Regions from separate parts of the Neobacillus sp. 204 genome, predicted to be linked through region 2. Evidence: riboswitches for the same ligand, from Rfam matches in the RefSeq annotation. Region 2 holds a riboswitch; each other region holds the start of a gene.

Region 1 (5,433 bases), on a different contig from region 2:
CTTGAAAAAATAAAACAGCATTTATTATGAAAGCAGATGCGACTTGCATCTGTTTTTAATTGCTTTTAACCCACAAATACTCACTGTGAAGCGTGCAGAGTGCCCATCAAGGTAAAAAAAGATCAGCAATGGTTACTGTAAGGCGTGCAGAGTGCCCATCGAGGTGAAAAAAGATCAGCAACGGTCACTGTGAAGCGCGCAGAGTGCCCATCGAGGTGAAAAAAGATCAGCAACGGTCACTGTGAGTCGTGCAGAGTGCCCATCGAGGTGAAAAAAGATCAGCAACGGTCTCTGTAAGGCGTGCAGAGTGCCCATCGAGGTGAAAAAAGATCAGCAACGGTCACTGTGAAGTGTTCAGAGTGCCCATCAAAGTGAAAAAAGATCAGCAACGGTCTCTGTAAGGCGTGCAGAGTGCCCATCGAGGTGAAAAAAGATCAGCAATGGTCACTGTGATGCGTGTTACTAGTGTTAAAAAAGTCCTTAGTCATGTAAATTAATGAAACCAAATTCCTTCTTACCCTCAAAACTATAATTTTGTTTTAAAATTCTTCTAATTGTTTTTTTAGACTCAATTACATTACACCATTCTTTAACTAAAATAGTGGTAATTTTTTTTTCAGGAAACAGCAGTGTAATTTCTTGCACCCCTCTTAGAACTGCGGAATCAACCAACTCCTCGCAACCACAAACATCACAAATCACCTTATTTCCTTGAACAGTTATCGAAAAAGAATTACATAATTTGCAGGTACCCCCCTTTCTTATCTGACCAAATTCATATGAAGGTAACCTATCATATGGTAATTCAATCTGATGCATTGAAACCAATTTTTCTGCTAGCCTCATATGCCGAGTATTAAGGTTTGAGGAAAGCATGTTCAGTTTTTTTATAAAGCGATTGAGTTGATTTGGATAAATAATAGGTTCATTAAGAGGAGCTTGATAACAGGTAAACTGGGGATTGATAAAGATTACATAAGCCTCAATAGGGATTCGGTACCCAAGGTTTTCTAAAAGCTGGCGGAGTAAGGATTCACTTCGTTGTAATTGGAGCAGGGGGTTTTTGTATTCTTTTTTGGGGAGGGCGTAAAATCGGTCACCTTCAAAGTAAAAATCCCCTTCGTAATTTTTCACCTCAAATAGGTATATCCTTTCTTGGAAAATAATCGTAGAATCAAGTTGGAATTTACTATTGTTAGCTTCAAGTAACAGGTCGTTTAGAATCAAACTTGGACACTGAAGTTTCTCAGTCAATGCATCAAACATAACCTCACCCTCAAACCCCTTCACAAGGTTATGATAGCGCTGTTTATCATTCTCCGCTAATTTCATTCGCAAGTTTAGATACCTTAAAATTTTTATTTCATCTGATTCAATACGAGGTTTAAAACTCATAATTCACATCCTTTTCATCTAGAATAAATTAATTTTACAAAATTCTGCACCCTCCAATAGCTAATAGTTATGACTAATTTCCGACTCTTTTCAAAAAATTCTCTCAATCCGACATATTTCTCAGGAAATCTTCCCTCCCCTCCTCCCAAAGTAGATAATTGTCGACCACTTTAAAGAGGATTTCAGGCCCGTCTCCTGTATATTTAAGATAAGAGAGTAGACCGGAGTGGTGGAAATGATAGAAGTGTTGAAAACCTTTCAAATAGCCATTAAACAGCAAGGGCATGTTCTGCCGTTACTTGAGCATATCAATTTACGAGCGAATTTGGTTTGTGAACAAAAAGCCATTCAAATTATCATCAAGGATGGAGAATTTTTCATCCTTCATGATCGCGAAGAGAACCAAACGATACCAGAGATTCGTGGGGACTTGAAAGCCATGAAGCAACTATTAGAAGGGAAAGAAAGGTTACGAGCTCTTGAACGAAACGGCCAACTAAGTATTTCCGCCCCATTACGCACAACGCTATTGCTTGAATCTATCTTTTATTTGACAAAGGCACAGGAAGACTTTGCAAAAATTATTTAAACCGAGGAGGAAACAGTATGAGTGAAAATCAAAAAAAGTATCGTTTCGAAACGTTAAGTGTTCATGGTGGATTAACTCCAGATCCGGTAACTGGGGCCCGGGCCGTTCCAATCTACCAAAACAATGCCTACCAATTTAAGAATACCGAGCATGCCGCAAATCTTTTTAGCCTAGCAGAACCGGGATACATATACACGCGGATTCATAATCCAACGACAACTGTATTTGAAGAAAGAGTTGCCCTATTAGAAGGTGGTGTTGGTGCCCTAGCGGTTGCGAGCGGAATGGCAGCCATTACTCTCGCCATTTTAAACATTGCTGAGGCTGGCGATGAAATCGTTTCGGCAGCAAATCTTTATGGCGGAACCTATAATTTATTTGCGGTGACGCTGCCGAAATATGGGATAAACGTGAAATTTGTTGACCCTGAAAATCCGGACAATTTCCGCGCCGCTATCACTGACAAAACCAAGGCTGTTTTTGCTGAAACGATTGGTAATCCAAGCCTACGCATCCTCGATATTGAAAAAGTTGCTGAAATTGCTCATGAAGCAGGTGTCCCATTAATTATTGATAATACCTTTGCCACTCCATACCTATGCCGGCCAATTGAACATGGAGCCGATATTGTCATCCATTCTGCGACAAAGTGGTTATTAGGAAATGGAACGACCACGGGCGGAATCATTGTAGATGGTGGCAAGTTTGACTGGAATTCACATAAATTTCCTGGCTTCACCACCCCAGATGCAAGTTACCATGATCTTGTTTATGCAGAAGCGCTCGGAGCAGTGGCTTATATTATTAAAGCACGTGTCCAATTACTTCGTGATCTAGGACCTGCATTAAGTCCGCAAAACTCCTTCCAATTTGTCCTTGGTCTTGAAACACTTCATGTTCGCATGAAAGAGCATGTGGCCAATACACAAAAAGTGGTTGCTTATTTAGTAAACCATCCTGCAGTGGAGTGGGTTTCTTATCCTGGTCATCCATCGCATCCTGATTATGAATTAGCCAAAAAGTACTTACCAAAAGGCGCGGGTTCGATGGTCGTTTTCGGAATTAAAGGTGGGAAAGAAGCCGGTGCTAAATTAATTGATGCGGTTACACTCTGGGCGCATGTGGCCAACGTTGGCGATGCGAAAAGTTTAATTATTCATCCTGCTAGCACCACACACCAGCAATTAGATGCCGAAGGCCTGAAAGCTGCAGGTGTAACTGAAGATTTAATTCGCCTTTCCATTGGTATCGAGAATGTGGAAGACTTAATTGAAGACCTAGAATCAGCAATGGTTTTAGCAACTGGTTTAACCTCACTAAATGTAAATGCCTAAAAGTGACCCAAACGTATTTTCCGAATATGAAGTTTTTTTCGTTGACACCCCTTTTTATCCGTGATACGATAACTTTTGTAATATAATTACTTAAATAAATGAACTTTTTAATTGAATATAGTACTTGATGCTCTTATCAAGAGAGGTGGAGGGATGTGCCCGATGAAGCCCGGCAACCGTCAATATTTATTATTGAAATGGTGCCAATTCACACAAAGCGATTGCTTTGGGAGATGGGAGAAAGGATTATTATTTATGATGCCTTTCTGCCTGCGCAGAAAGGCTTTTATTTTGTTAAAATTGAATCTTTTTGTTCAAAACGTCAAACCCTATATTATATTTAAGCGGTATATTACAAGAAAAATCTTTCAGAATCTTAGGTAAATTGAATAAGAAGCAGGTGATTCAATGATTTCTATAAAAAATGTTCAGAAGATCTTCCCTTCTAAACAAGGGCAGCTAAGAGCCGTTGATGATGTAAACCTTGAAATTCAAGAGGGTGAAATTTTCGGGGTAATTGGATACAGTGGTGCTGGTAAAAGTACCTTAATCAGAATGTTAAATGGACTGGAACTGCCAACTAACGGAACGGTTACAGTCGCAGGCCGAGTGGTCTCAAAGATAAAGGGTGCGGAACTCCGAAAAGCACGTCAAGAGATCAGTATGATCTTCCAGCATTTTAACTTACTGTGGTCGAGAACAGTTAGTGAGAATATCGCTTTTCCATTAGAAATAGCAGGTATCAAAGGTCCTGAGCGCCAAAAAAGAGTAAGAGAATTAATAAAATTAGTCGGCCTGGAAGGAAGAGAAAATGCTTATCCGTCCCAGCTAAGCGGTGGACAAAAGCAGCGTGTCGGAATTGCCAGAGCGCTCGCAAACAACCCGAAAGTCCTTTTATGTGATGAAGCTACTTCCGCATTAGACCCACAGACTACCGATTCTATTTTAGAATTGTTAGTTGATATTAATAAAAGGCTGGGTTTGACAATTGTGTTGATTACACATGAAATGCATGTCATTCGGAAAATTTGTCATAGGGTGGCCGTCATGGAAAGTGGAAAAGTGGTCGAACTAGGTCCGGTGCTTGATGTGTTTAAAAACCCGAAGCAGCCAATTACAAAACGTTTTGTCCAACAGGTAACAGAACCAGAGGAAACGAAAGAAACAACCGATCATCTACTCGAACGTTATCCCGAGGGGCAAGTGGTTCAGCTAACGTTTGTTGGAGAGGCGACAGAACAGCCATTAATCACAAATATAATCAGGGATTTCGACGTTGTTGTAAATATTCTTCAAGGGAAAATTTCTCACACGCAAAACGGATCATATGGGACATTATTTATTCATTTGGATGGACAAGCCAGCGAAATACAGAAAGCCATCGATTATATTCATTCACAGCAAGTCGGCGTGGAGGTGATCAGTAATGGCTAACTTTATGGAAATGGTAAAGTGGGATGAATTAATTGAAGCAACACGTGAAACCATTTATATGACTTCCATTTCAGTGTTAGCTACATTTATCTTAGGATTATTTCTCGGTCTGCTGTTATTTTTAACAGATAAAGGAAATTTGTGGGCAAATCGGACAATTAATGTTATTATTGCTGGGTTTGTTAATATTTTCAGATCGATTCCCTTTATCATCTTAATTGTCTTATTAATTCCATTTACAAAATTATTGCTTGGGACTATGCTCGGAGCAAATGCGGCACTGCCAGCTCTAATTATTGGAGCAGCTCCTTTTTATGCACGAATGGTGGAAATTGCCCTTAGGGAAATCGATAAAGGTGTCATTGAGGCATCGCAATCGATGGGAGCAACACATAATCATATTATTTTTAAAGTTTTAATACCGGAATCTTTGCCAGCATTAATTTCAGGGATTACAGTCACAACTATTTCACTAGTCGGCTTTACAGCAATGGCGGGTGTCATTGGAGCAGGCGGACTTGGACATTTTGCCTACCTTGAAGGTTTTCAGCGCAATCGACCGTTTGTTACGTTAGTTGCAACGATTGCGATATTAATTTTAGTTTTTATCATCCAATTTGTTGGGGATTATTTTACAAAGAAAACAGATAAACGATAACAGGAGGAGTTAGAAAATGAAAA
Region 2 (5,433 bases):
GAAATCGTTACTTCGTTATTAGGGTATTTTTTGACCTCATTTGTTCAAGGCCTTGTCCCTTATGGGTTATCTTTTGCGGCTGGGGCGATGTTATTTATCATTTATAAGGAATTAATACCTGAAAGCCATGATAACAGAAATGAGCGGGTTTCTTCCTATGCTTTTATCTTGGGGTTACTAGTCATGGTGTACATAATAAATGTCTTTTCATAATATTATTTTATCTTAAGGAATGCAGTGTAAAAGTTTTTTTTGCTACTCTTGTTGTTAAACTAATACCTTGGGCAATATCATAATCATTTGTTTAAAAGCAAATTTAATTTCATCATTTGGCCTGGAGGAAGCTTCCATGACCTTTTGATACTCATTTATTAACTCATCCAGCTCTTGGCTATATTTTATAGTCACTTCACTTGTAAATCCAAGTGAATACGCACTATTTATCATAAGTTCCCTTTTAGCTTTTATCTCTTCAATCATTTCATTATGGCTAATACGATGCTCGTACAATGTAATCCCCCTACCTATTACTCTATTGCAATAAAACACTAAAAATTAGACTACTTGATGAATTATGACAAGAATTATGATAAAAGTAAACACATTCGCAAAAGTAGACAAAACATTTTATTTCTTTCGTTTTTCGACAATTTTTTCGATTGATTTCTTGTTTTTGCGACAAAATTCTCCAATTCCAACCAACACTTTCTTATATCTCATGGCTGTTTTAGTAAAGATTGTTGTTATTTAACCCGCAGCCCAAATACACTTCGCTTTCCGCGGGCGGCCCGGGAAGCCTCCTCGGCGCAAGCGACTGTGGGGTCTCCCCAGCCCCGTCCTCCCGCAGGAGTCTTCGTGTATTCGGTCTGCTCAGTACTTTCTACAAAGTTTTTCATCTTATTTCAAGAACAACAAACTTTTAGAAAACAGCCTATTTCATTAATTCAATAAATGGGCAATAAAAAACTGGCAGTAGATTTCTACAGCCAGTTTTTTATTTTTTTATTGAGGAATTTCTAATTTTTCGTAAATCGGCACCCATCCTTCGGTTGTAACAAAGATCCTTACTGCGACCACTTTCCGATCTTCTTCCAACGTAAAATAGTGCCTTGTATTTTCAGGTACAGAGATCAAGTCGCCAGGATTTAGATGGACTTCAAAGAACTCACCATCTTTGCCTTGGATGATAAATACACCGTGGCCACTAACTATAAAGCGAACCTCATCATCAGTATGATGATGTTCATTTTTAAAATTTGTCAGTAAGACATCCAAATTTGGAGTATTTTCTGACAAGGAGATAACATCGTGTGCTTTGTAACTCCTTCTAGCAGAGATATCAGCGATTTCTCCTGCAAAAGCACTTAGAATTTGTTCTTTTTCTTCCCCGCTCAAAAGATACTTTTCCACAAGCTCTACTGGGAGTTTGCTAATATCCCAAGTTTCATAAATAACGTCCTGAGATTCAAGAAAACCTGCTACTTCTTCTTGGACTTGGATTTGCTCATCTTTGTTCTGAAAAGTAATATACGCCATTTTAATCCATCCTCCCCTTTGTGTTGTTGGTTAGATTACTTTAAATAATTGGTTTGATTTGTACTCTAAAATGCGTAATTGATATCGAAATAAAAACTCGGATGCTTCAAGGATTTTTTTCGCCTCAAAAGCCGTTCTCCCCCATACAGTGATTCCATGGTTACGAATTAAGACGGCACCTGTATCTCCTGAAACATGTTCAGAAAATTTAGTCGCAAGTGTTGGGATATGGGCATAATTTCGAATGATGGGTATTTTTAAGACGGCGTCTTCTTCCCACAAATCAAATGCCTTGATTAGTTCTTGTCCTTTGAATGTAACCTCACCGTGATCACCATAAACTTCTGAGATAACATTATTATCAATAGTATGGACATGGAGACTGCAGCCAGCCTTCGTTTTTCGATAAATTTCAACATGAAGAAGTGTTTCTGCTGAGGGTTTTAAATGAGTTTCTTCAACTGGGTTACCAAATTTATCAACCAGTAAAAAATCTTCATCTGTACGCCTGCGCTTATCCTTACCACTAGCCGTCACCAAAAATTGAAGTGGATGTTCACTAACTTTAATCGCCAAATTTCCGCTTGTACCCATAAACCAGTCTCGGTCTGCTAGTTCATCCTTTACATCGGCTAATTCATTCCATCTTTCGTTTAGCATTTGAGTTCCCCCACCTCAATTCAATGTCATACCGTTACCTCAGGATTCCCCCATAGCTCTAATGCTAGTTTAAGTTCAGGATAGTTTTCAGCCCCTTCGGCCAATAACTTGCCTTGGAGATTTGTTTCTATCGCTTGTCGGAATGCAAGACCGCCGCCTCGGGCACCATCTGGATGGCCATGAATTCCACCGCCTGCGTTTATGACAGAATCGATACCAAAATCCCGAATCAATAAAGGCACCAAGCCTGGATGAATCCCAGCTGACGGAACAGGGAAGGACCTTTTAAAGCTATCTTTACCTGTTAATTCACTGGCAATTGAAAGTGCCTTCGTATTTTCTAATGCCACAGTCCCATAAGGAGATGGGAACAATGATAAATCAGCACCAGCATAACGGAGAAGTTTACCAAGCATTAATGAATGGGATAATCCAAACACCTGAGATGATGTAAATGCACCACTGACGGCTGGATGAGCCATTAGCGGTAAAGAGATTTCATTATCCTCTCTTAATTCCTGCAAAACATCTAACCCATAGGAAAAAACATTGAACAATAAGAGGTCAGCGCCAAGCTGAGCAGCCTTCCTTGCCTTATCCTTCAGGTGCGATGTTCTGCCTGTTAGGTTTATTGCATATAAAGTTCGGTGCCCGGTTTGATCATATACTTCTTGAAGTACTTTTTTTCCTTCAAGAATTCTTTTTTCAAATGGTGTTAATTGATTTTCGAATAGGATTTCATCATCCTTCACAAAATCAACACCACCCAGGGCTTGTTGTTTTAACTGCTCGACTAAAAACGTGAGGTCTTTCCCGAGTACGCCTTTAAAGATGCTCATTAATAGCGGTCGATTATAGACGTTTAATTTCTCCCGAAGACCTTCGATCCCAAATCTTGGACCTGGAAACTGACTCTTTAATCCCTCATCAAATTGCAAATCAAGTAATTTAATTTTTCCATCCAATGAAAGCTTACCGAAAACGGTGGTTAAGATGGCAGGGAGGTCGTTTGAAAAATTGAGCGTTGGATAGGCGATTTGGATTATTGATTGATCCTCTTTTTCTGATGGAAACTCTTCTACAGAGACGACTCTCCCTTTATGCTTGCGCAATTGGCTTTGCTCTAATTCAGGCAAGTTTGTCCATGAACCGACTGTTAGTCCAAGCGCAATTTCTTCAGCCTTCTTGTTCGGATTCTTTTCATTATGAAGTAAATATGTAGCAATAATTTCAGTCACTCCAGAACCACTTCCTTTTAATCAAACATAAAAAAACCTCTTCAGCAAAGAAGAGGTTAGCTGAAAACTAACATCTTCTCATCTATCAGCCTTGTTGCTGTAAGAATTAGCACCGTGCTTAACACTACGTATAAGTCGGTTGCCGGGCTTCATAGGGCTTTTCCCTCCGCCTGCTCTTGATAAGAAAACGATTCGTATTTTTATTAAATTATGATACTTTTTAACTTTAATTTGGATTATCGCAAGAAAAAAATAAATTGTCAATTAATTTTTTAGAATATTTCCAAACGACTAATTCTTTCGACAGCTTCAGCTAATCGGTCTTCACTTGATAGTAATCCTACCCGGACATAGCCCTCTCCAAATTCCCCAAATCCAATTCCAGGTGCAACCATAATATGCGCCTGTTCAAGGAGCAGATTAGCAAATTCCGCAGAGGAAAAACCTTCAGGAACCTTAAGCCACGCAAAAAAAGATCCCTTTGGAGCGCTGACATTCCAACCTAAGGAACGAAGACCATCAATCAATACATTCCTTCTTCGCTCATACAACTCATTTAGTTCTTTTACACATTCCTGAGAGCCCGTTAATGCCTCTCTTGCTGCCTCTTGAACGGCTCCAAATAAACTGACATACAAATGGTCCTGTAGGAGTTCAATCGCGGAAATGACGCTCTCATTTCCAATAGCAAAACCAACACGCCAGCCCGCCATATTAAACGTTTTAGATAATGTATAAATTTCAATTCCAACGTCCTTTGCGCCTTTGGCCTGTAAAAAACTCAAAGGTTTTTCACCGTCAAAACCAATGGACCCATAGGCAAAATCATGGACTATACAAATATCATTTTCACTCGCAAGTTTTACAGTTTCTTCAAAAAACTCACGAGTGGCCACAGCGCCAGTGGGATTATTAGGATAATTGAGGAACATGACCTTTGCTTCGGCTAAGACTTTCTCGTCTAATTCGCTATAATCTGGCAAAAAGTTTTTTTGCTCCTTTAACGGCATCATTACCATTTCTGCTTTGGCCAGTGCAACCCCTGACAAATAATCCGGGTAGCCTGGATCAGGTACGAGGATGGTATCTCCGGGATTTAATAAGCACTGGGGTATTTCAACAAGCCCAGCCTTCCCGCCAAACAAGATGGCCACTTCTTTATTCGGATCAATGGTTACTCCATATTCTCTTAAATAAAAATCAGCCACTGCCTGCTTTAAATAACTGTGTCCCTGAAAGGGAGAGTATTTGTGATTGATTGGATTTACTGCTGCTTCCTGAAGTTTGGCAACGATATGTGCGGGTGTTGGCTGATCAGGATTGCCCTGTCCTAGATTAATCACATCATACCCCTGTGAAATATACTCCCCGACTTTTTTAACAAGCGAAGCAAAAAACTGCTTCGGAAGACTGTTTAATAGTTCAGATGGTGGAAATTGCTTCATGGTTCACCTGCTTTACTGATTTATAAAAAGATAATTTATTGTGAAATTCTAGTCACAAATGATATAACTTTTATAACAGCTTGTAAAGAAAAAATTCCGAAAGTTCAAACGAGGTGGAGATTTTTGAAATTTAAAATTTCATGTTTACAAATGGATATCGTCTTTGGTGATCCAAATAAAAACTATCAATCGGCAGAAAGACTCATTGAAAAAGCAGTAACTGACCAACCCGACATCATTGTCCTTCCAGAACTTTGGACGACAGGGTATGACTTAACCCGTCTTAATGAAATTGCCGACAATAATGCTAGTCAGACAATTGATTTTCTTCAAAAAGCAGCCCAAAAATACCAAGTGAATTTCGTCGGAGGATCGGTAGCCAACCGTGAAGAAACCGGTGTAAAAAACACCCTGATCATCATCCATAAAGAAGGCAAACTCGTCCACAGTTATAGTAAACTTCACCTTTTTAAGCTAATGGATGAGCATGTATATTTAGAAGCAGGATCCCAAAAAGGACTTTTTCAATTGGAAAATCATAAATTTGCCGGGAC
Region 3 (5,433 bases), on a different contig from region 2:
TTCTAAGAAAAAGAGAAGAGAAATGATCCAAGACAATCTTTCTCTTCCTACAAGTATATATCAATAATAATAGAAATGGCCTCTATTTATGGTACGGTTCTCCGCGCCACTTTTTTGAAATCTCTTCAATATGATGAGGTGCTGTTCTACAGCATCCCCCTATTAGTCGTGCCCCTGCAAGGTACCATTCTTCAGATTTAAAGTCGAGCCCATCACATACTTCTTGACCATGCCATGTTTTAGTTTCTGGATTATAGGTTTCACCAGAGTTCGGATAAACAATAATCGGTTTTTGGGCGTTTGTCCGCAACTCTTTGATCGCTTCCGTCACGATTGTCACTGGTGCACAATTGAGACCAATGGCAACAATTTGTTCGTTGTCACCAAAAACTCCCGCGCACTCTGCCAGCGGCGTACCGTCACTTATCGCTTTCTCATTTTTCAAAGAAAAGGATAGCCAGGCATATGTATCTGGAAATTCCTTCAACAATAAAGCTAATACCTTCGCTTCCTGCAGGGAAGGAATCGTTTCGAATGCTAATAAATCAGCTCCTGCTTCAATCAACGCTGACATTCTTGTGCGATGAAAGTCTATTAATGTTTCATCCGTAACACCGTAGTTTCCTACATACTCTGAACCATCTGCTAGGTAAGCCCCATAAGGTCCAACGGATGCGGCAACCAATGGCTTAGGTCGATTGGTTTGTGTATTTTCCTGCCAAAAATCATCTCTTGCTTTTCTCGCAAGTAACACAGTTTTCTTAATTAGTTCTAAAGCTTCTTTCTCTTGAATACCACGCTTGGAAAAACCGTCAATGGTTGCTTGGTAGCTTGACGTTATGGCGCAGTCCGCTCCAGCATGAAAATAGTCAGAATGAACCTGATAAATCAATTCTGGATTTTCAAGTAATACACGTGCAGACCAGAGGGGATCGTCCAAATTACACCCATGCGACTCAAGCTCTGTGGCTAAAGCTCCGTCCAGCAGCATAATAGAATGTTCGGATAAAATAGCCTTAATAGGGTTGATTTTGATGGACATAGTCTGCTCCTCTTTTCTTCTTTAAACTTTGTGTTAGATAATAACTTCCATAGCAAAACAATATAAATGGTATGCCGCAATAAAGTGCAATTCGTTGTGTCGGATCAAAGGCTATGCCAATACAAGAAGCAAGACAGAGTATAAAAGAAGCGATTGGTACCAAAGGATAGAATGGTGTACGATAAACCAAGTCCTTTACGGAATTTCCTTCTTTAATATATTGTCTGCGAAATAAAAACTGTGAAGCACTAATACTTATCCAAACGACCACCACAGCTAGGCCCGAAATGGATACAAGTACGATATACACTGTATCTGGTGCAATAATACTTGAGAACAAAGCTAAACCACCGCCAAGCATACTGAAAATGACTGCATTTATTGGAACACCTTGTTTTGTTAATTTTGTAAAAATTGGTGAGATCGTATTCTTATCTGCAAGTGACCAAAGCATTCTTGAAGAGGCATAAAGACCTGAGTTTGCAGCCGATAGAATGGCTGTTAAAATGACAAAGTTCATCATATCAGCTGCATATGGGACTCCAATTTGTTCAAGAACGGCAACAAAGGGGCTCTCTAATACTCCTGCATCGGAAGTAGGCAATAACGCAGATAATACAACAATTGTTCCTACAAAAAAGATAATCAATCTCCACAATGTTGTCCGAATGGCCTTTGGTATCGTTTTTTCCGGATCTGCTGTTTCCCCCGCTGCAACTCCTATTAATTCCGTTCCTGAAAAAGCAAAGTTAACCGCAAGCATGGTCATGACAATCGCAAAAGCACCATTTGGAAATAAACCTGCACTTGTAAAATTAGAGAAGAACGGTGCCGATTCGGAATGGGTCATCGGAACAAAACCTACCATTGCCGCTGCTCCTACACCAATAAACAGAACGATCGCTATGACCTTTATAGACGCGAACCAGAATTCAGATTCAGCGAAAAACCTAACCGTCAGTATATTTAAGACAAAAACCAAAATAGCAAACAGCAAACTCCAAATCCAGACATTAACGGATGGAAACCATCGCTGCATTAATAATCCTGCAGCCGTAAATTCAGAACCTAAAGCAACCGTCCAAGTTAGCCAGTACAACCAAGCAACGGTATACCCCGTCCCTGGTCCAATATATTTAGTCGCATAACTGTGAAAGGCACCCGTTTCAGGCATATGTACGGAAAGCTCTCCTAAACATAGCATGACGAGATAAACCACTAGTGCACCAATCAGATAGGACAGAATGGTCCCAAACGGGCCAGCTTGTTGAATCGTGTAACCCGAACTTAAGAATAATCCTGTTCCAATCACCCCGCCGAGCGATAGCATGACTAAATGTCGTGTTTGCATTTGTCTTTGAAATTTTTGCTTGCTTTTCTTTTCCATCATAGTCTCCTTTTCCAACATCCAGAAAAAACAAAAAACGCACTCTGATAAATGAGTGCGTTACTGATCAATAATAACGTAAGCTCTTATCTATCAAGGGATCACACCCGATGGAATTAGCACAGTGTCATATTAGACCTGCTGCTGAGGTTTCATAGGGCCAGTCCCTCCACCTCTCTGGATAAGAAATATTTTTTTATAACTCTACCAATCTATGAAATATCTGTCAATCTATTTCTGAGTTTTTAAAATTTTAAAACCCTTACAAACAAAAAATATTATAATGGCTGTTATAAAAAAAAAATCTCTCCTTATAAGATTTTTCTGCAAGGAGAGACTCTATTTAAATAGTAACAATACTATTTGTTTCTGCTGCTTCTATAATCCCTAAAATGACTTTAAGAGAAGATAATGCATTGTCGCCTGTTACAAGTGGAGCATGATCAAGATGTACACATTCAATAAAGGCATCGATTACACCACTGTTCTTCCTGAGCGTTCCTTTTTAAAGAACCACGTTGAGTTTGTTTTTTTTACACCCCATTGCTCTGGTCCAGAGTGTCCAAACGTCGTTCTAAAAGTAAGTACTTTTCCAAGCTCTCCATTCTGTATGATTTCTTTAGCCTTTTGATGGGCACCAGTAAACCGTTGATTATGATCCACCATTAATTTTTTTCCAGATTCCATTTGGGCATCGACTAAGTGGCGGGTCTTTTTGAACAAGAAACAAGAAGACACACCCATAAAAGGGATGAAATGACAGTAATTTGAATGAAGAAGAATAAAAATTTACAAACTCTTTATAAACATTGTGAGAGTTTCTAATCTTTGCAAATTGTTTATTTGCTAAAATAGAAATGTTTCAAACTAAAGAAAAAAGGTGGCTAAGAGATGTCCAAGAATTTATTTAGAAGAATTTCCTTACTGATTTTTGCAGCAGTATTAACGTTTAATTTTGTCCCAGACGTTAATAACAAGGTTAGTGCAGTAACCTATGATTCTGAAACAGTATCCTTCGGTCCAGGTCAAGCGGTAAACCTGGTGGACGCACTAATTACGGAGGTTAATAAGGCAACTTCCACAATTGATGGAGCATTTTATGAAATCCGTTATCAGCCATTTGTTGACGCACTTATTCAAGCAAAGAACCGCGGAGTAGCGATTCGCATTGTAACCGATTCAGATTACATTTCCAACACCTTTACACAGCAACTCATCAATGCGGGCATTTCTGTAAAAGGAGACAACCGATCTGCATTAATGCATAACAAATATGCCATTATTGATGGAAAAGAAGTTTGGATGGGTTCAACTAATGTTACCGATACCTGCAATGCTAATAACTATAATAATACAATCCTATGGAATTCTTCTTCTCTTGCATCTATCTATAAAACTGATTTTGAAGAAATGTTTGTATACAACCAATTTACAAAGACTGCTTCTCCTTCCACAATAAGCTCGCAAAAGGTGACCGTTTCAACCTCAACGGCAAATATACCTGTGGAAGTTTATTTTGCTCCTGAAGACAATCCGATTACTTCTATTATCGATGTCATAAATAACGCTAAATATAATGTTTACTTCGATTACTTCTCTTTTACAGATGATAACGTAAGAACAGCATTGATCAATGCGAAAAACCGCGGGGTAAATGTTGAAGGAATATTTGACAGCAGCCAATATGGGAGCAACGGTCCATATGGGGAGCTTGCTTACCTGGCAGAGGCTGGAATCCCAGTCAGTATTGCAGATAACCCTTATGATGGAAAATTGCACGATAAAGTTTTGATTGCTGACAAAGGATATACAATCGCTGCTGTGGTTACAGGTTCTTTTAACGCAAGTGCAAATGCAAATGACACCAACAGTGAAAACCTAATGGTCATCCATGATAAAGCTACTGCTGACAAATACTATAATGAGTTTTTAAGAATAAGCGGTTCCTATGGAAGGGGTAGCGTTTCGATTGATAAGAGCACTGTTTCGGCTGGAACAAATCAAACGATAAATGTGACTCTTCGTGCTCCGTCGACTTATCCGATTCAAAAGGTAGAGATTATGGCTCCTCCTAAATGGCCAGATCCAACTGCGGCTACTGTTACAGCTACAAAGAGTGATGGAACAAACCTTTCAAGCCAGTTAAAGTTTTCTGGAAATTATGTGTATATTGACACGGCTGGCCTTGCAGGAAACCAAAGTATCACCTTTACTTTTTCTGATTGGCTGTCTCCTACCATTCTTGGAGATTATACCTGGTATGCGCAAACCATAACAAGCTCAGCAACCGATCCATATGATTACTTACCAGTAAACTACCAAGCTGCCACTCTAAGTGTGCAGTAAAGGCAGGCGAGGGTGACATTAAGGGTGATTCCACGATCGTAAGGTCATCATTCTTAGTTATATCATTAACAATACAAAGCGAATTATTAAATAATCTAACTAGATTGGTTGTTTCATTATGATTTTTATTATAAAAATTGCGTTCAAACACAATATAAATATATAGATTAACATCAACAAAACCCACCGAATAATGATTCGGTGGGTTTTATGTGTCAATGTGATATGAATACCACTTTTTTTTATTATCAAGAAATCAGATAAAAAATCTGACAATCGGATTGGTTATTTTTAAAAAAATCTTGGTAAATATGCTTTGTGCGCCTCTAGCATTTCGTCTACAATAGCTATAGCCACTTTATCGTTAGCAACAAGCGGATTGATAGTCAATGCAACGATTGCTTTTTCACGACTTCCTTCTACCGCAGCCTCAATTGCCATCTGTTCAAAAGATTTAATCGTTTGTATCAATCCTCGAACTGGAACTGGCAATTCTCCCATCGTTAATGGAACCGGACCATCCTTCGTAATGACACAGCTAACTTCAACAGCACTGTTATATGGCAGGCCTAAAATTGCCCCTTTGTTCATTGTATTCAATGGTTGAATATCTCGCGTATCATTGTAAATAGATGAAATCAAACGACAAGCCGCATCG
Region 4 (5,433 bases), 570 kb from region 2:
GAAGGAGCCTACATTGCAGCTAAAAATGCAGGGCGGGAGAAGGAAATGATCTTTATTGGTATTGATGGACTGCCAACTCCGGATGGAGGTCTTAAAGCGGTAATGGAAGGAAGACTTTCCGCAACGTATATTTATCCGACTGGCGGTAAGGAAGCAATTGAAAGCGCTATAAAAATTCTCTTAGACAAAGAGGAAGTAGAAAAAACAGTGATTCTTGATACGATTGAGGTTACAAAGGACAATGCCGAGCAGGTGTATAGGCAATTCGGCGGAAAATAAAAGATTATGAGGAGAGAATTAATGAATAAGCAACGAAAAATATTTACTGTTCCATTTCTTGTTGTACTTGTCATTTTATTAGCAATGCCGGTCGCAGCCTTTGGAAAAAGTAATACGGAAGCTGCCCCTACCAACAAAGGCACGGTAGGCTGGGATATTTACAGACAGCTTGACCGACTTCATGAGCTAAAAAGTGGTGTTGAGACAAAGCAATTTTCGAGCTACGATCGTAACGGCGGAAATAATGACGGTTTTGAAGGGACTTACTCCTGCTTACGCCAGGATGAAGAAGGCTGTGTTATTGCGGAAAGTGAAGGCGCTGGTGAAGTCGAATCGATTTGGTTTACCCGTGATGGCGGAGATGTAACCAGAACAGGAAACATTAAGATTGTTTTGGATGGAAAAACAGTAGTGGATGCATCTTTGCAGGCTGTTGTGAATGGAGAATTGGGAGCACCATTTCTATTCCCATTAGTCGCAAATGGTGATCAAACATCCGGCGGTGTCTATATTAAAATTCCAATGCCATATAAAGAGAGCATGAAAGTAGTTACAACTAACAATCCATATTTTTACCATGTAACTTACCGAGCATTTTCCGATGCTGTTGGTGTAAAAACATTTGATCCAACTGATAAAGCTGAAGATGTCATTGAACTTTTGAAGAAATCAGGTACTCAGGATCCAAAACCAGAACAGGAGAAGGCTAAAAAAGTTGCAAAGGATTTCCAGTTAGCTCCTGGTGAAAAGGTAACACTAGCAAATTTGAATAATCCTGGAAGTATTTCAGAGCTTCGTATGCAAATTCCGCAAATCATTGGTCCGACTCCTGGCAAGCGGGTTATCGATGATGGACGTGCATTTACAGGCTATAGTGAATTTACTGCTGCCGTTAATCCTGAAAACGAAGCGGTGCGGATTACCCGCCGGCTGGATAAAGTGATTGGAAATCAAAAAGCTAATCTATTAGTAGATGGAGTGAATGCGGGCGTTTGGGGGCCACTTCCTGCCGGACAGGGCTGGCTCGATCAAACAATTGAAATTCCGGCCGAATTAACAGCTGGAAAAGAAAATATCACCATTAAAAATAAGTTTGTTTCCTCTGACGTTGATTTTAATGAATTCAGTTACTTCATTGAATCAAAGGTGAATGGTGAATGGGTGCAAACGGATGTCATGGATCTTGGTCCAAACTCCCTGGATGATGAAGCAGCCCACAATTACCAAATTGTAGACCAAAAATGGCAGGGAGTCAGAGACTACCAATATCCTCCCACTGGTGATTCAGAGCTTATTGCAGCTTCAGATGATGTTCTGCAAAATGCCAGACTACGAATCACTTTCGATGGGGAATTGATGGTGGACTCGCCAGTTGGAGAATTCTTTGGGTCTGCCTTTGGTGAATATAACGTTAAATCGTTATTCTTCTCTATGGATACAAATCCGGAAGGCTGGTATACATCTTGGTGGCCAATGCCTTATAAGAAGTCAGCAAAGGTTGAATTGTATAATGGATCTGAGCAAGAAATTACAGCCGGTAAGGCCGAAGTGACATTTGCCAAGTCAGGGCAGTGGGCAAAGGCTTTAGGTTCAAACCCGACTTCCGCTTACTTCAGAACGACTTCTCACAAGGGAGAAGTGACAGGCGGTCAGGATTGGACTTTCTTAAATACCATTGGAAAAGGAACAATTGTTGGGGTTTCCCATTCAATGGAGGGGAAAGACTTTACACGGAATTATCTTGAAGGTGACGAAAGAGTATATGTAGACGAAGCAAACCTTCCGCAAATTCATGGAACAGGAACAGAAGATTTCTATGAATCAGGCTGGTACTTTAACCGCGGAACCTTCACCAATCCCTTAAACGGCAACACTGCCCACGAAGTCAATGCCTTTGGGACAGAATTTGACAGTACGGGAGCATACCGACTCCTAATCGGCGACTCCGTCTCATTCAACACATCCGCAAGATTCGGCATCGAAGTCGGCTGGGAAAACAATGTCCCTGCCCACTATGGTTCCACAACATATTGGTACGGAATTAAATAATGGTGGTGGAGTAATAATATTGTTTTATATGGTGCCTGACACCGAAGAAAGACAGTTTACCCAATTTGTCCACGTGGAGTGGACGGTGATAAAGTGATTATAATTTAGCCAGGTTTCTTCGCAGGAGGAGATCTGGTTATTTAGCGTAAAATAAAAGTAAAATATGCTTCTTATCGTCCAATGGGGTTATTATTTTAAATTTTTGCTTGATTTTTTAGATTAGTGAGTGGTATTGTTAGTAACAATAAACCAACTAAACATTAAAAAATAAATAGCGATAAACTTCTTATCCAGAGTGGTAGAGGGACAGGCCCTGTGAAACCCGGCAACCATCAAGTCAAAATTTTGGCTTGAACGGTGCTAATTCCTGCAAAGGTATTACCTTTGAAAGATGAGAGGAGAGTATTTAACAATACAAACCTCTCTTTTAATCAAGAGAGGTTTTTTTAAATGGATAAAAGGTTTATCGCTCAGGAGGAGCGAAATTAAATGGAAAGAGCAGTATTTGGTGCAAGTGAATTTTTTAGTCAAAAAGCTTTTATTACAGGATTTCGAGGTATTGAATCTGTTCAAACAGGACACCTAAAAGGGAAAAATGTAGATATAGTAGAAATATGGTTTGATCCCTGGAAAGTATCTTATCATGAATTATTAGAGTTGTTTTTCGACTTACATGATCCAACTTCTAGGAAAGGTCAGCAATTTAAAAATCAATCATTCATTTTCTTTTCAGATCTTAATCAATTAACTGTAGCTAAACAAAAGAAAAATGAGTTACAACATATATTTAAAAATGAACTTATAACAGAAATTACTCCAGTTCGGGAACATATTAATAGTCTAGAAGAAATAAAATTAATATCCTAAACCACTAATTTGAAAATGTTTTGGCAAGTACTGTTTTTGTGCGACTGACAGGTTAGAATTTTCTCAAAATAAATCTAAAAATCCGTCACTGCGACGGATTTTTGGTTTTATTGTTTTATTGGAATACAAACACTTAAATATTCCGGAGGGGTATCAGAATTTGGAGCTCCTCTTGAGACTTGTTAAGTATAGAAAAATTGAACTCGTCAGCATTATAATAGTAACGTAAAAGGAGGCATATAACATGGGAGAAATAACTGAAGAAATCGTTCCATTACCCCAAGTATTTTATGAACAGCCGACTCTTGAACTGGCAAAGGCTCTGCTCGGATGCCTCCTTGTAAAAGAAACTAGTGTGGGAATGGCGGCAGGTTATATTGTCGAAACAGAGGCTTACATAGGTCCAGGTGACAGGGCTGCCCACAGTTATAATAATAGGCGGACCACTAGAACCGAGGTCATGTTCCAACGTTCCGGCCTTACCTATACTTATTTAATGCATACACACTGCCTATTCAATGTGGTTAGCGGTGGTAAAGAAAATCCTGAAGCGGTTTTAATCCGCGCCTTGGAACCTCGGTATGGTATCGAGATAATGAAAAACAGGAGAGGGCTGGAAGACTTGCGAAGCCTGACAAATGGGCCGGGCAAACTGACAAAATCATTGGGCATTACCATGGAGGACTATGGCCACACTCTTACGCATCCTCCATTATATATTGCTAAAGGCCTTAGTCCGGATAGCATATCAGCCGGGAAAAGGATCGGAATTGACAAGTCTGAAGAAGCACGGGACTATCCATGGCGCTTCTGGGTTACGAATAATAAATATGTTTCACGGCATCAAAAGTCTATTTACGTGTATTAAAGTAGGACTCGTCTCTAAAAAAGTTGTTACTTTTTTGGAATCGCTGATAAAGTTGAAGTTTCGCTGATAAAGTGTTTGGAATCGCTGATAAAGTTGAAGTTTCGCTGATAAAGTGTTTGGAATCGCTGATAAAGTTGAAGTTTCGCTGATAAAGTTGAAGTTTCGCTGATAAAGTGTTTGGAATCGCTGATAAAGTTGAAGTTTCGCTGATAAAATGTTTGGAATCGCTGATAAAATTACAGATTCGCTGATAAACTTACGAATTACGCTGATAGTTTAGATTAATTCACTATGATTTTACACTTTCTGGGAGGTCGAACGTTGTAAATAACCACATTCTTTACGAAAACAACCTAAAAAGGACTTAACACCTTGGTTAAGTCCCTATAATAAATGGATTAATTTAGTTCTCCATAGTAAGAATTAGGCTTGCAGCCGATTATTTCTTCCTTTCCTAGAGTTTATTCTATCGAAAAGGATTATCCATTTAATCCTATTGTTTCGATTTTACTAATATGAAGTTTTTTTCAAAAAGAACAATCTTTATCAACACCTCCTCATCATTAAAATGGTTTGGTTCCGATCACCTGGACCGATAAAATCTAATGCGGCAGGAGAAAAGACCGTAACTTTTCTCTTAACGCCCTCTAAAAGAATTCGGATTGATTTAATAACTCCGATATCCTGAAAGGCATTGCCTCCTAAGAAAATCTCCTTGTTGACGCTCCTGCCAAGGACAGAAATATTTTTTTTACTAGCCTTATTAGTGGTGTCACGCTCATTCAATTCTTTATTGATTAGCAATGATACTTTCTTTGTTTGAAATACTTCTTCTTCTACCGATGCAATTACGCCGATTTCACGTTTATTTAACACTAAGACGAAGTTATAGCCTGTCTCTGTTTTCCTTTGTACTATTTCTACTTCATCTGTAATAATCGTGACGAAATCTACGTTTTCATTCAGGTGTGAGTTTTTTGAGGTTTCCTTTTGTTTCACCACTCGATAAAATGCTTTTGCTCCAATTCCTTCTTCGGTGAAGTCAAAGGGTTTAATACTTTGTGTGCGGACAAAGTGAAGTTGATGTACCTTTTCTTTGTTGTTTAATTGGACACATAATGCCACATCTTCTTTCACCGCCTTTCCCTCTTCGTTAGAGAGCATAGGAACATTCATTTTCATGCCTGGAAATTGAACGAAGATGTAGCTGAAGTTTTTCTTAGGTTGTAGATCTGAAAGTATCATAAATACACAACCTCTCTATTTTTGTTACAAGATTATTTTTCTTGTAAGAGTATAATTCAATATCATTCTTCTCATTCCTGTATGTGTATGATGAGTTTTTATCGTCACTTTCTTATGAAATACGA

The links. Region 2 has a riboswitch for S-adenosylmethionine ahead of mtnW (2,3-diketo-5-methylthiopentyl-1-phosphate enolase). Riboswitches for the same ligand answer to the same signal wherever they lie in the genome.
Region 1: it holds a riboswitch for S-adenosylmethionine, as region 2 does, so the genes downstream of both, ACJ004_RS10385 (methionine ABC transporter ATP-binding protein) here and mtnW (2,3-diketo-5-methylthiopentyl-1-phosphate enolase) in region 2, are expected to answer to the same signal.
Region 3: it holds a riboswitch for S-adenosylmethionine, as region 2 does, so the genes downstream of both, mmuP (S-methylmethionine permease) here and mtnW (2,3-diketo-5-methylthiopentyl-1-phosphate enolase) in region 2, are expected to answer to the same signal.
Region 4: it holds a riboswitch for S-adenosylmethionine, as region 2 does, so the genes downstream of both, ACJ004_RS04030 (peptide-methionine (S)-S-oxide reductase) here and mtnW (2,3-diketo-5-methylthiopentyl-1-phosphate enolase) in region 2, are expected to answer to the same signal.

What each region holds. Positions count from the first base shown of each region.
Region 1 covers NZ_JBJORY010000004.1:207,948-213,380, forward strand. Annotated here, with positions in the region: gene ACJ004_RS10365 (thioredoxin family protein) at 1-30, shown strand, start outside; gene ACJ004_RS10370 (nuclease-related domain-containing protein) at 481-1,395, opposite strand; gene ACJ004_RS10375 (hypothetical protein) at 1,631-1,984, shown strand; gene ACJ004_RS10380 (O-acetylhomoserine aminocarboxypropyltransferase/cysteine synthase family protein) at 2,002-3,318, shown strand; SAM riboswitch class I at 3,449-3,558, shown strand; gene ACJ004_RS10385 (methionine ABC transporter ATP-binding protein) at 3,727-4,752, shown strand; gene ACJ004_RS10390 (methionine ABC transporter permease) at 4,745-5,410, shown strand; gene ACJ004_RS10395 (MetQ/NlpA family ABC transporter substrate-binding protein) at 5,427-5,433, shown strand, end outside.
Region 2 covers NZ_JBJORY010000001.1:307,724-313,156, reverse strand. Annotated here, with positions in the region: partial or broken gene ACJ004_RS01605 (ZIP family metal transporter) at 1-213, shown strand, start outside; gene ACJ004_RS01600 (Spo0E family sporulation regulatory protein-aspartic acid phosphatase) at 268-510, opposite strand; gene ACJ004_RS01595 (1,2-dihydroxy-3-keto-5-methylthiopentene dioxygenase) at 1,003-1,536, opposite strand; gene ACJ004_RS01590 (methylthioribulose 1-phosphate dehydratase) at 1,567-2,196, opposite strand; gene mtnW (2,3-diketo-5-methylthiopentyl-1-phosphate enolase) at 2,223-3,434, opposite strand; SAM riboswitch class I at 3,510-3,620, opposite strand; gene ACJ004_RS01580 (pyridoxal phosphate-dependent aminotransferase) at 3,707-4,879, opposite strand; gene ACJ004_RS01575 (carbon-nitrogen family hydrolase) at 5,003-5,433, shown strand, end outside.
Region 3 covers NZ_JBJORY010000015.1:48,857-54,289, reverse strand. Annotated here, with positions in the region: gene mmuM (homocysteine S-methyltransferase) at 83-1,042, opposite strand; gene mmuP (S-methylmethionine permease) at 1,017-2,429, opposite strand; SAM riboswitch class I at 2,513-2,617, opposite strand; partial or broken gene ACJ004_RS24780 (Gfo/Idh/MocA family protein) at 2,922-3,122, opposite strand; gene ACJ004_RS24775 (phospholipase D-like domain-containing protein) at 3,321-4,775, shown strand; gene ACJ004_RS24770 (6-phospho-beta-glucosidase) at 5,067-5,433, opposite strand, start outside.
Region 4 covers NZ_JBJORY010000001.1:879,665-885,097, forward strand. Annotated here, with positions in the region: gene ACJ004_RS04020 (substrate-binding domain-containing protein) at 1-279, shown strand, start outside; gene ACJ004_RS04025 (glycoside hydrolase family 172 protein) at 301-2,328, shown strand; SAM riboswitch class I at 2,612-2,726, shown strand; gene ACJ004_RS04030 (peptide-methionine (S)-S-oxide reductase) at 2,818-3,195, shown strand; gene ACJ004_RS04035 (DNA-3-methyladenine glycosylase) at 3,440-4,063, shown strand; gene ACJ004_RS04040 (hypothetical protein) at 4,610-5,245, opposite strand.